Regions from separate parts of the Micrococcus sp. 093350064-1 genome, predicted to be linked through region 2. Evidence: predicted binding sites of a transcription regulator. Region 2 holds the regulator's gene; the other holds the start of a gene.
The links. The regulator HrcA, encoded in region 2, represses chaperone genes, less so after heat shock. The targets are predictions, from matches to a motif close to TTNGCACTCGNNNNNNNCGAGTGCNAA.
Positions count from the first base shown of each region.

Region 1: a site for HrcA is predicted at 2,091-2,117, ahead of groL (chaperonin GroEL). Genes of this name have one in related genera too.

Region 1 is NZ_JBSEYU010000012.1:17,699-22,107, reverse strand. It holds gene ACUW6W_RS10800 (uracil-DNA glycosylase) at 1-553, opposite strand, end outside; gene ACUW6W_RS10795 (DUF3263 domain-containing protein) at 590-934, shown strand; gene ACUW6W_RS10790 (LytR C-terminal domain-containing protein) at 938-1,930, shown strand; gene groL (chaperonin GroEL) at 2,251-3,882, shown strand; gene ACUW6W_RS10780 (DUF4031 domain-containing protein) at 3,993-4,409, opposite strand, start outside.
Region 2 is NZ_JBSEYU010000003.1:170,397-174,805, reverse strand. It holds gene hemW (radical SAM family heme chaperone HemW) at 1-505, shown strand, start outside; gene ACUW6W_RS04695 (DUF4870 domain-containing protein) at 521-940, opposite strand; gene ACUW6W_RS04690 (DUF3097 family protein) at 1,035-1,895, opposite strand; gene hrcA (heat-inducible transcriptional repressor HrcA) at 2,067-3,080, shown strand; gene dnaJ (molecular chaperone DnaJ) at 3,156-4,289, shown strand; gene ACUW6W_RS04675 (16S rRNA (uracil(1498)-N(3))-methyltransferase) at 4,286-4,409, shown strand, end outside.

The sequences.
Region 1 (4,409 bases), on a different contig from region 2:
CCACGACGCCGGCCCCCGCCGCCGTCAGCAGCGGCGCCATGCGCCGCGCGTCGGCTCCCCACAGCAGCCCCACGAGCGGGGTGCCGCGCGCGCAGAGGGCCCGCACCGCGGCCTCCGTGATCTGCTCCCAGCCGAGGCCGCGGTGGCTGCCGGGTGCGCCGGCCCGCACGCTGAGGGCGCGGTTCAGCAGCAGCACGCCCTGGTCCGTCCACGCGGAGAGGTCGCCGTGGGCGGGCGGGGTGATGCCGAGGTCGTCGTGCAGCTCCCGGTGGATGTTGGCCAGGGAGCGGGGCAGCGGCCGCACGTGGCGGTCCACCGCGAAGCTCAGGCCGATCGGATGGCCCGGCGTCGGGTAGGGGTCCTGGCCCAGCACGAGGACGCGGACGTCCGCGAACGGCTGACGGAACGCCCGCAGGATGTGCTCCGGTGCCGGCAGCACCTGCTCTCCGGCCGCCCGGCGGACCCGCAGCCGCTCTCCGACCTGCTCGAACGCGGCGGCCTGCGGGGCGAGGGCCGCCTCCCAGCCCGGATCCAGGGGCGCGATGAACTCCATGCCCCGAGGGTAGACCGGGTGGGTACAGTGGCCGCCATGTCCCACCCCACGCCCGTCTCGCCCGATCCGGCCCCGGACGAGGGTGCCCGCGCGGGGGCGCGGCGGGACGAGCTGACGGACCTGGAGCGTGCGGTCCTGGACCTGGAGGCCGACACCTGGCGGTACGGCGGGGCCAAGGACCACGCCGTCCGTGAGCGTCTGGGGCTGTCTCCGACCGCCTATTATCAGGTGTTGAACGGACTGCTGGACCGTGAGGCCGCCCTGGCCTACCGACCCCTGCTGGTCACGCGGCTGCTGCGCAAGCGCGGCACCCGCAGCCGGGCCCGGAGGGGACCCGCGGATCCGGCGCCGTCCACGCCCGCTTCCCGCCAGGAGAACTGACCCATGGCCTACCAGCCCGACCGCTTCGACGAGGTCCCCGAGTACACGGACCAGCGCGGCGCGCACCGCGAGTCCTTCGCCGCCGCCGGCGCGACCGCCACGGGCGGGGGTCGCCGCCTGAGCCCGCTGCTCTGGGTGGCCGGCCTCGTCCTGCTCGCCGGCCTGTTCGTGGGCGTCGTCCTGCCGTGGCTCACCGGTGACCGCTCGGAGCCCGTCGCCGCCGAGAGCTCGACGACGGCCCCGGCGGCCGAGACGTCGACGTCGGCGTCGGCGTCGGCGTCGTCCGAGTCCTCCTCGGCGTCCTCCGCGTCGGCGTCGACTGCACCCGCGACCGAGTCCCCCACCCCGTCCGAGGACGCGGCGGAGGCGTCCCGTTCCGCGGCCGCGGCCGAGTCCTCGCGGGCGGCGCAGGAGGCGGCCGCCGCCGAGGCCGCCGAGTCCTCTCGAGCCGCCGCCGAGGCCGCCGAGGCCGCCGAGTCGTCCCGTGCCGCCGCCGCGGCACAGGCGGCGGAGGCCTCGCGTTCCGAGGCCGCCGCGCAGTCCGCAGAGGCGTCTCGGTCGGCGGCGGCCGCCCAGGCGGCGGAGTCCTCGCGCGCCGCCGCGTCCCGTTCGGCCGCCCAGGCGGCGGAGTCCTCGCGCGCCGCCGCGTCCCGTTCGGCCGCCGCGGCGGACGCCTCGCGCTCGCAGTCCGCGGCCGCGTCGAGCTCTCGTGCGGCCGCGCAGTCCGCGGCCGTGCGCGGCACCCACGTCACCGTGTACAACGCGACCCGTACCCAGGGCCTCGCCGCCTCCTACGCGCAGCGGCTCACGAGCGCCGGCTACACCTCGGTGGACGCGAAGAACTGGAGCGGCTACGGCATCCAGTCCTCCACCGTCCTGTACAACGGCTCGGCCAACAAGGCCGCCGCCGAGGCGGTCGGCAAGGAGCTCGGCTTCCCGGTCATGCAGACCCCGAACCTGCAGGTGAACGGCGTCGCGGTGGTCGTCACCGGCTGACCCGCCCGCCGTGCGGCCGTGCCGGACGCGCACCCTTCCCGGCCCCCCGGCGGGGCGCCTCCCGAGGCGTTCTGCCGGGGGCCGTCCGCCGTCCGCGGAAGAGCGGGCTCCCGCACCGCGGACCCTTTGCACTCTCCCGGTGCGAGTGCTCATAATGGGGTTAGCACTCCGAAGGCGCGACTGCCAGCCGTACCCCGGTCGGTCCGGCGCCGTGGAGGAGGACCTGTCCACCGATGAGGCCCCCAGGGGCCGTCCGTCGCGGGCATCGGCGCGGGTCAGCCACCAGAAGTAGGAAGCCGACGTACAGAAAGGACCTGCACATGGCCAAGACCATCGCATTCGACGAAGAGGCCCGCCGCGGCCTGGAGAAGGGCCTGAACACCCTGGCCGACGCCGTGAAGGTGACCCTCGGCCCCCGCGGCCGCAACGTGGTGCTGGAGAAGAAGTGGGGCGCCCCCACCATCACCAACGACGGCGTCTCCATCGCCAAGGAGATCGAGCTCGAGGACCCGTACGAGAAGATCGGCGCGGAGCTCGTCAAGGAGGTCGCCAAGAAGACCGACGACGTCGCCGGCGACGGCACCACCACCGCCACCGTGCTGGCCCAGGCGCTGGTCCGCGAGGGCCTGCGCAACGTGGCCGCGGGCGCCGACCCGCTGTCCCTGAAGCGCGGCATCGAGAAGGCCGTGGAGGCCGTCACCTCTGAGCTGCTCTCCGCCTCCCGCGAGATCGAGACCAAGGACCAGATCGCGGCCACCGCCTCGATCTCCGCCGCGGACAAGCAGATCGGCTCCCTCATCGCCGAGGCCCTGGACAAGGTCGGCAAGGAGGGCGTCATCACCGTCGAGGAGTCCAACACCTTCGGCCTCGAGCTCGAGCTCACCGAGGGCATGCGCTTCGACAAGGGCTACATCTCCGGTTACTTCGTGACCGACGCGGACCGCCAGGAGGCCGTCCTCGAGGATCCCTACATCCTCATCGTCAACTCGAAGATCTCCTCCGTGAAGGACATGGTGGCGATCCTCGAGAAGGTCATGCAGTCGGGCAAGCCGCTGCTGATCATCGCCGAGGACGTCGAGGGCGAGGCCCTGGCCACCCTCGTGGTCAACAAGATCCGCGGCACCTTCAAGTCCGTGGCCGTGAAGGCCCCGGGCTTCGGTGACCGCCGCAAGGCCATGCTCGCCGACATCGCCATCCTCACCGGCGGCCAGGTCATCTCCTCCGAGGTGGGCCTGTCCCTGGAGAACGCCACCCTCGACCTGCTGGGCTCCGCCCGCAAGGTGGTCATCACCAAGGACGAGACCACCATCGTGGAGGGTGCCGGCGACGCCGAGCAGATCGCCGGCCGCGTGGCACAGATCCGCTCCGAGATCGAGAACACCGACTCGGACTACGACCGCGAGAAGCTGCAGGAGCGCCTCGCCAAGCTGGCCGGCGGCGTGGCCGTCATCAAGGCCGGCGCGGCCACCGAGGTGGAGCTCAAGGAGCGCAAGCACCGCATCGAGGACGCCGTGCGCAACGCCAAGGCCGCGGTGGAGGAGGGCATCGTCGCCGGCGGCGGCGTGGCCCTGATCCAGGCCGGCGCCAAGGCGTTCGGCGGCCTGCAGCTCGAGGGCGACGAGGCCACCGGCGCGAACATCGTCAAGGTCGCCATCGAGGCCCCGCTGAAGCAGATCGCCTTCAACGCGGGCCTGGAGCCCGGCGTCGTGGCGGACAAGGTCAAGACCCTCGACGACGGCCACGGCCTGAACGCCGCCACCGGCGAGTACGAGGACCTGCTGGCCGCCGGCATCAACGACCCGGTGAAGGTGACCCGCTCGGCCCTGCAGAACGCCGCGTCCATCGCGGGCCTGTTCCTGACCACCGAGGCCGTCGTCGCGGACAAGCCCGAGAAGGCCGCCGCCGGCGCCGAGGGCATGGACCCGATGGGCGGCATGGGCGGCATGATGTGATCAGCCGCTGAGCCGGCCCGACCCGTTCGGACGCCCAGCCTGCGAGGCCCGTCTCCCCGTCCGGGGAGGCGGGCCTCGCCGCGTTCCGGGCCAGCACCGAGGCGCCCCGCTCAGGCCGACAGCGCGGCTCGTTCCGCCGCCAGATTGCGGCGGGCGGCGGCCTCCCAGCGCGCTCGGCCGGGCGCGGTCCGATACAGCCGCTCGGCGCCCAGCAGGGCGTCCAGCACCGCGCCGCGACCGCGGGCCCAGTCCGCGTCGGACACGTGCGCGTAGTCCCGCCGCACCGCGGCCACGTAGCGGGCGTAGGCCTCGGGGGAGCGGCCGAGGACCTCGAGGTCCGCGTCCGAGAACACCGCCCCGGCCGCGTCGTGCGGGGCCGGGTCGTGGGCGGCGGTGAGCAGCACCAGGCGTGCCACCTCGTCGACGACGTCGGCCGGCACGGCCAGCCGCGGATCGGTGAGCACGTCCCGGGCCAGGGCGGCCGAGTCCGCCTCGTCCTGGCCGGCGGGCGCGGTGGGGTCCCCGGC
Region 2 (4,409 bases):
CAAGTACCTGCTCGCCGAGGAGCTGCTCGGCGCCGCCGGCTACCGCTGGTACGAGGTGTCCAACTGGGCGCGCGACCCGCAGGGCTCCGGGGTCCACCGCGCGCGGCACAACGTGGCGTACTGGGAGGACCAGGACTGGTGGGGGATCGGCCCGGGAGCGCACTCGCACCTCGCCGGCGTCCGGTTCTGGAACGCCAAGCACCCCGCCGCCTACGCGCAACGGCTGGCCACGGGGGTCACCCCCGCCGTCGGCCGCGAGCGGCCCGACGCCGACGCGCGGCGACTCGAGCGCATCATGCTCGCGGTGCGCACGGTGGACGGGCTCCCGACCGCGGAGCTCGTCTCGGAGACGCCGGGGGAGGCCGCGCGGATCCGCGGGGCGATCGCCGAACTCATCGCCGCGGGCCTGCTGGACGGGCGTGCCGCCGTCGACGGGCGCATCATCCCCACGCTCGAGGGGCGGCTGCGCAACGACGCGATCGTCCGGGCGCTGGCCGGCTTCTGACCGGCCGGCCCCGGGTCAGCGCAGGATGCGCAGGTTGAACGGGTACCGGAACGGACGGCCCTTGGACACGTGCGAGGCGCCCATCACGCCGTAGACCGCCATGGCGGCCCACGTGAGCGCGCCGAGGATCGCGAAGATCGGGCCGACCACCGGCAGCAGGGACAGGAAGAAGAACAGGAGCGTGATGAGCGTGGGCGGCCCGGAGAAGTTCAGGGCCTCGCGCGACTCCTGCGAGGTGAACGGGCCGCGGTCGCGGTAGAGCAGCCACACGACCAGCGGGCCGAGCACGCCGAACGCCAGACTGAGGTGGGCCAGCGCCGCGCGGTCACGGTCCTGCTTCGCCGTGAGCGGGGCGCCGCGGCCGCCGGCCGAGACGAGCCAGGCGGGCGGGCCGTGGCCGGTGCGGCCGGCGTCGGGCTGCGCGCGGGTGTTCACGAGGGGCTCCTCCTGGATCGCGGGACCCGCGCGCCGGGGACCGGGCGCAGGGCATGGGCCAGCATAGCGCGGGCGGGCGGTGGCCGCGCCGAGATCAGTGCTCGGGTGCTGCGGTGAGGAAGTCGATGAGCTCCTCCACGCGGCCCAGCAGGGACGGCTCGAGGTCCGCGTACGTGGTGACGTGGGAGAGCAGCCGCTTCCACCCCAGCCCCGTGGCCTCCTTGCTCCCGTGCGGCCAGCCCAGTCCCCGCAGGATCCCCGTCTTCCAGTCCTGCCCCTTCGGCACGACGGGCCACGCGGGGATGCCGAGGACGGAGGGCTTGATGACCTGCCAGACGTCCACGTAGGGGTGGCCGAGGATGAGCACGTTGCCCGCGGCCCCCGGCACGCGCATGGCCTCGGCCGCGAGGCGCTCCTCCTTGGACCCGGTGACGAGGTGGTCCACGAGGATCCCGAGCCGGCGCCGCGGGCCGGGGGCGAACGTGCGGATCGCCCCGGCGAGGTCGTCCACGCCGTGCAGGGGCTCCACGACGATGCCCTCGAGGCGCAGGTCCTCGCCCCACACCTTCTCCACCAGCTCGGCGTCGTGCACGCCCTCCACCCAGATGCGTGAGGCGCGGGCGGTGCGGGCGCGCGCCCCCTCGACCCGTCGCGAGCCGGAGGCGGTGCGGGCCGGCGCCGCCGGGGCCGCGGCGGTCGGGGGGACCAGGGTCACGGGCTCGCCGTCGATCCAGAAGCCGCCGCCGAGGGGGAAGCCGCGGCGCACGCCGCGGTGGTCCTCCAGGACCACCACGTGCACGCCGCCGGAGCGCTCGATGCCGATCACGGCCCCGGTGAACCCGGAGGCCACGTCCTCGACCACCGTGCCGGGGGCGGCGGGCACATCGGGGACGGTCCGGGCGGGGCGGCGCGTCAGGTCGTCGTGGCCCGCGGGGCCCCAGCTGCTCCAGTCCATGGGAGAGCACGGTAGCAACGGGGCCGGGCGATCACCGTGAGCGAAGCCGTGCGGACCGGTCGGGTGGTCCACCCGGGTCGGACGGTAGCATTGGCACTTGACCCGCCGGAGTGCCAGTCAGGGGCACCTCCGGGGTCGCCCCGGATCCCGACGGACCAGAGGAGGACCGAGATGTCGGAGCAGCCCCGCCGCCTGCAGGTGCTCCAGGCGATCGTGGAGGACTACGTGGCGCTGCGCGAGCCCGTGGGCTCCAAGGCGCTCGTGGAACGGCACGCCCTGGGCGTGTCCTCCGCGACCGTGCGCAACGACATGGCGGCGCTCGAGGAGGAGGGCCTCATCGTGGCCCCGCACACCTCCGCCGGGCGCGTCCCCACGGACAAGGGCTACCGCGTGTTCGTCGACCGCCTCTCCGAGGTGAAGCCGCTGTCCCCGGCCGAGCGCCGGGCCGTGAGCACCCTGCTGGACCCGGAGACGGACACCGAGCACATGATGGAGTCCACGGTGCGCCTCCTGGCCCAGCTGACCCAGCAGGTCGCCGTCGCGCAGTTCCCCCACGAGGACGGCTCCACGATCCGCCACCTCGAACTGGTCTCCCTCACGCCCACGCGCCTGCTCGTGGTCCTCATCCTGTCCACGGGACGGGTGGACCAGCGGCACGCCGTCCTGGACCGGCCGGTCGACGAGGCGGAGCTGTCCGTGCTCCGCGGCCTCCTGCTGGACGCCCTGCTGGGGCTCGGTCCGGTGCAGGCGGCCGCCGTGATGGACGACGTCGTCACCCGGGTCCGCCCGGAGCACCGGCCGGCCGCGGCCCTCGTGGCCGCGGCCGTCCAGGACCTGCTCGAGGCCGGCCGGCAGGACCGCATCGTCCTGGCCGGCACCGCCAACCTGGCCCGCTCCCCGGGGGACTTCGGCGCGTCCATCGGGCCGATCCTGGAGGCGCTCGAGGAGCAGGTGGTGCTGCTGCGCCTGCTCACGGAGATGGAGCAGGACGCCCACGGGGTGTCCGTGCGGATCGGCTCCGAGAACGCCGGATCGCTCGCGGACACCTCGGTGGTCGCGGCCGCCTACGGCCCCGGCGCCGTGGCGAAGCTCGGCGTCATCGGTCCGACCCGGATGGACTATCCGGGCACCATGGCCGCCGTCCGGGCGATCGCCCGCTATCTCTCCCGCATCCTGACCACCTGACGTGCCTCCGCGCGTCCTGGCGGGCCCCGTCCCGCACCGCCCCACGTCCCGCTCGCCCCGAGAGGAATCCCCACCGTGACCGACCACTACGAGACGCTCGGCGTCAGCCGTGACGCCAGCACCGAGGAGATCCGCCGCGCCTACCGCAAGCTCGCGCGCACCCACCACCCGGACGTCAACCCCGACCCGGAGGCGGCCGAGCAGTTCAAGCGCATCTCCCACGCCTATGAGGTGCTCTCGGACGAGGACCGGCGTCGGGCCTACGACACGACGGGCAATGAGAACGGCCAGGCCGGCTTCCCGGGCGGCTTCGGTGGGGCGGGCGGCTTCGGGGGCTTCGCCGACATCTTCGAGACCTTCATGAACGCGGCCGGCCAGGGCGGCCGCGGTGGCCCCGCCAGCCGCGCCCGCCGCGGCCAGGACGCGCTGGTGATCGCGCGGATCGACCTGCGCGACGCGGTCTTCGGCGGCGAGCAGACCATTGAGCTGGACACGGCCGTGCGCTGCGAGCGGTGCGGGGGCTCGTGCTGCGAGCCCGGCACCCAGCCGGAGACCTGCCAGACCTGTCAGGGCCACGGCATGATCCAGCGCCCCGTGCGGTCGCTGCTGGGCACCGTCATGGCCACCGAGGCCTGCCCCGCCTGCCAGGGGTTCGGCACCGTCATCCCGACGCCCTGCCACGAGTGCGACGGGCAGGGCCGCGTCCGCACCCGGACGTCGCTGACCCTGCGCATCCCCGCGGGCGTGGACGACGGCACCCGCATCCACCTCGCCGGCCGCGGCGAGGCCGGCCCGGGCGGCGGCCCGAACGGCGACCTCTACGTGGAGATCGCGGTCCGCCCGGACGAGACCTTCCGCCGCGAGGGCGACCACCTGGCCACCACCGTGACCGTCCCCATGGCGGCCGCGGCCCTGGGCACCACCGTCACGCTGGACACCCTGGACGGCAAGCAGTCCGTCAGCCTGGACCCGGGTGTGCAGTCCGGCCACGTCGAGGTCCTCCAGGGCCTGGGCGTCGGCCGCCTGCGCGGGCAGGGCCGTGGTGACCTCAAGGTGGACGTGGTGGTCACCACGCCCACCGACCTGGACGACGAGCAGCGCCAGCTCCTGGAGCGCCTGGCGGAGGTGCGCGGCGAGGAGGTCGTGCACGGCGCACCCCAGGCCAGGGGCATGTTCGCCCGGCTGCGGGAGAACCTGAGGAACCTGTGACCGCCCCCCTGTTCCACCTCGAGCCGGGCGCTCTGGCCGGCGCGAGCGCCGGCGTGGAGGTCGTCTTCGGTGGCCCCGAGGCCCGCCACGCCGCCGCGGCCATGCGCCTGGCCCCCGGGG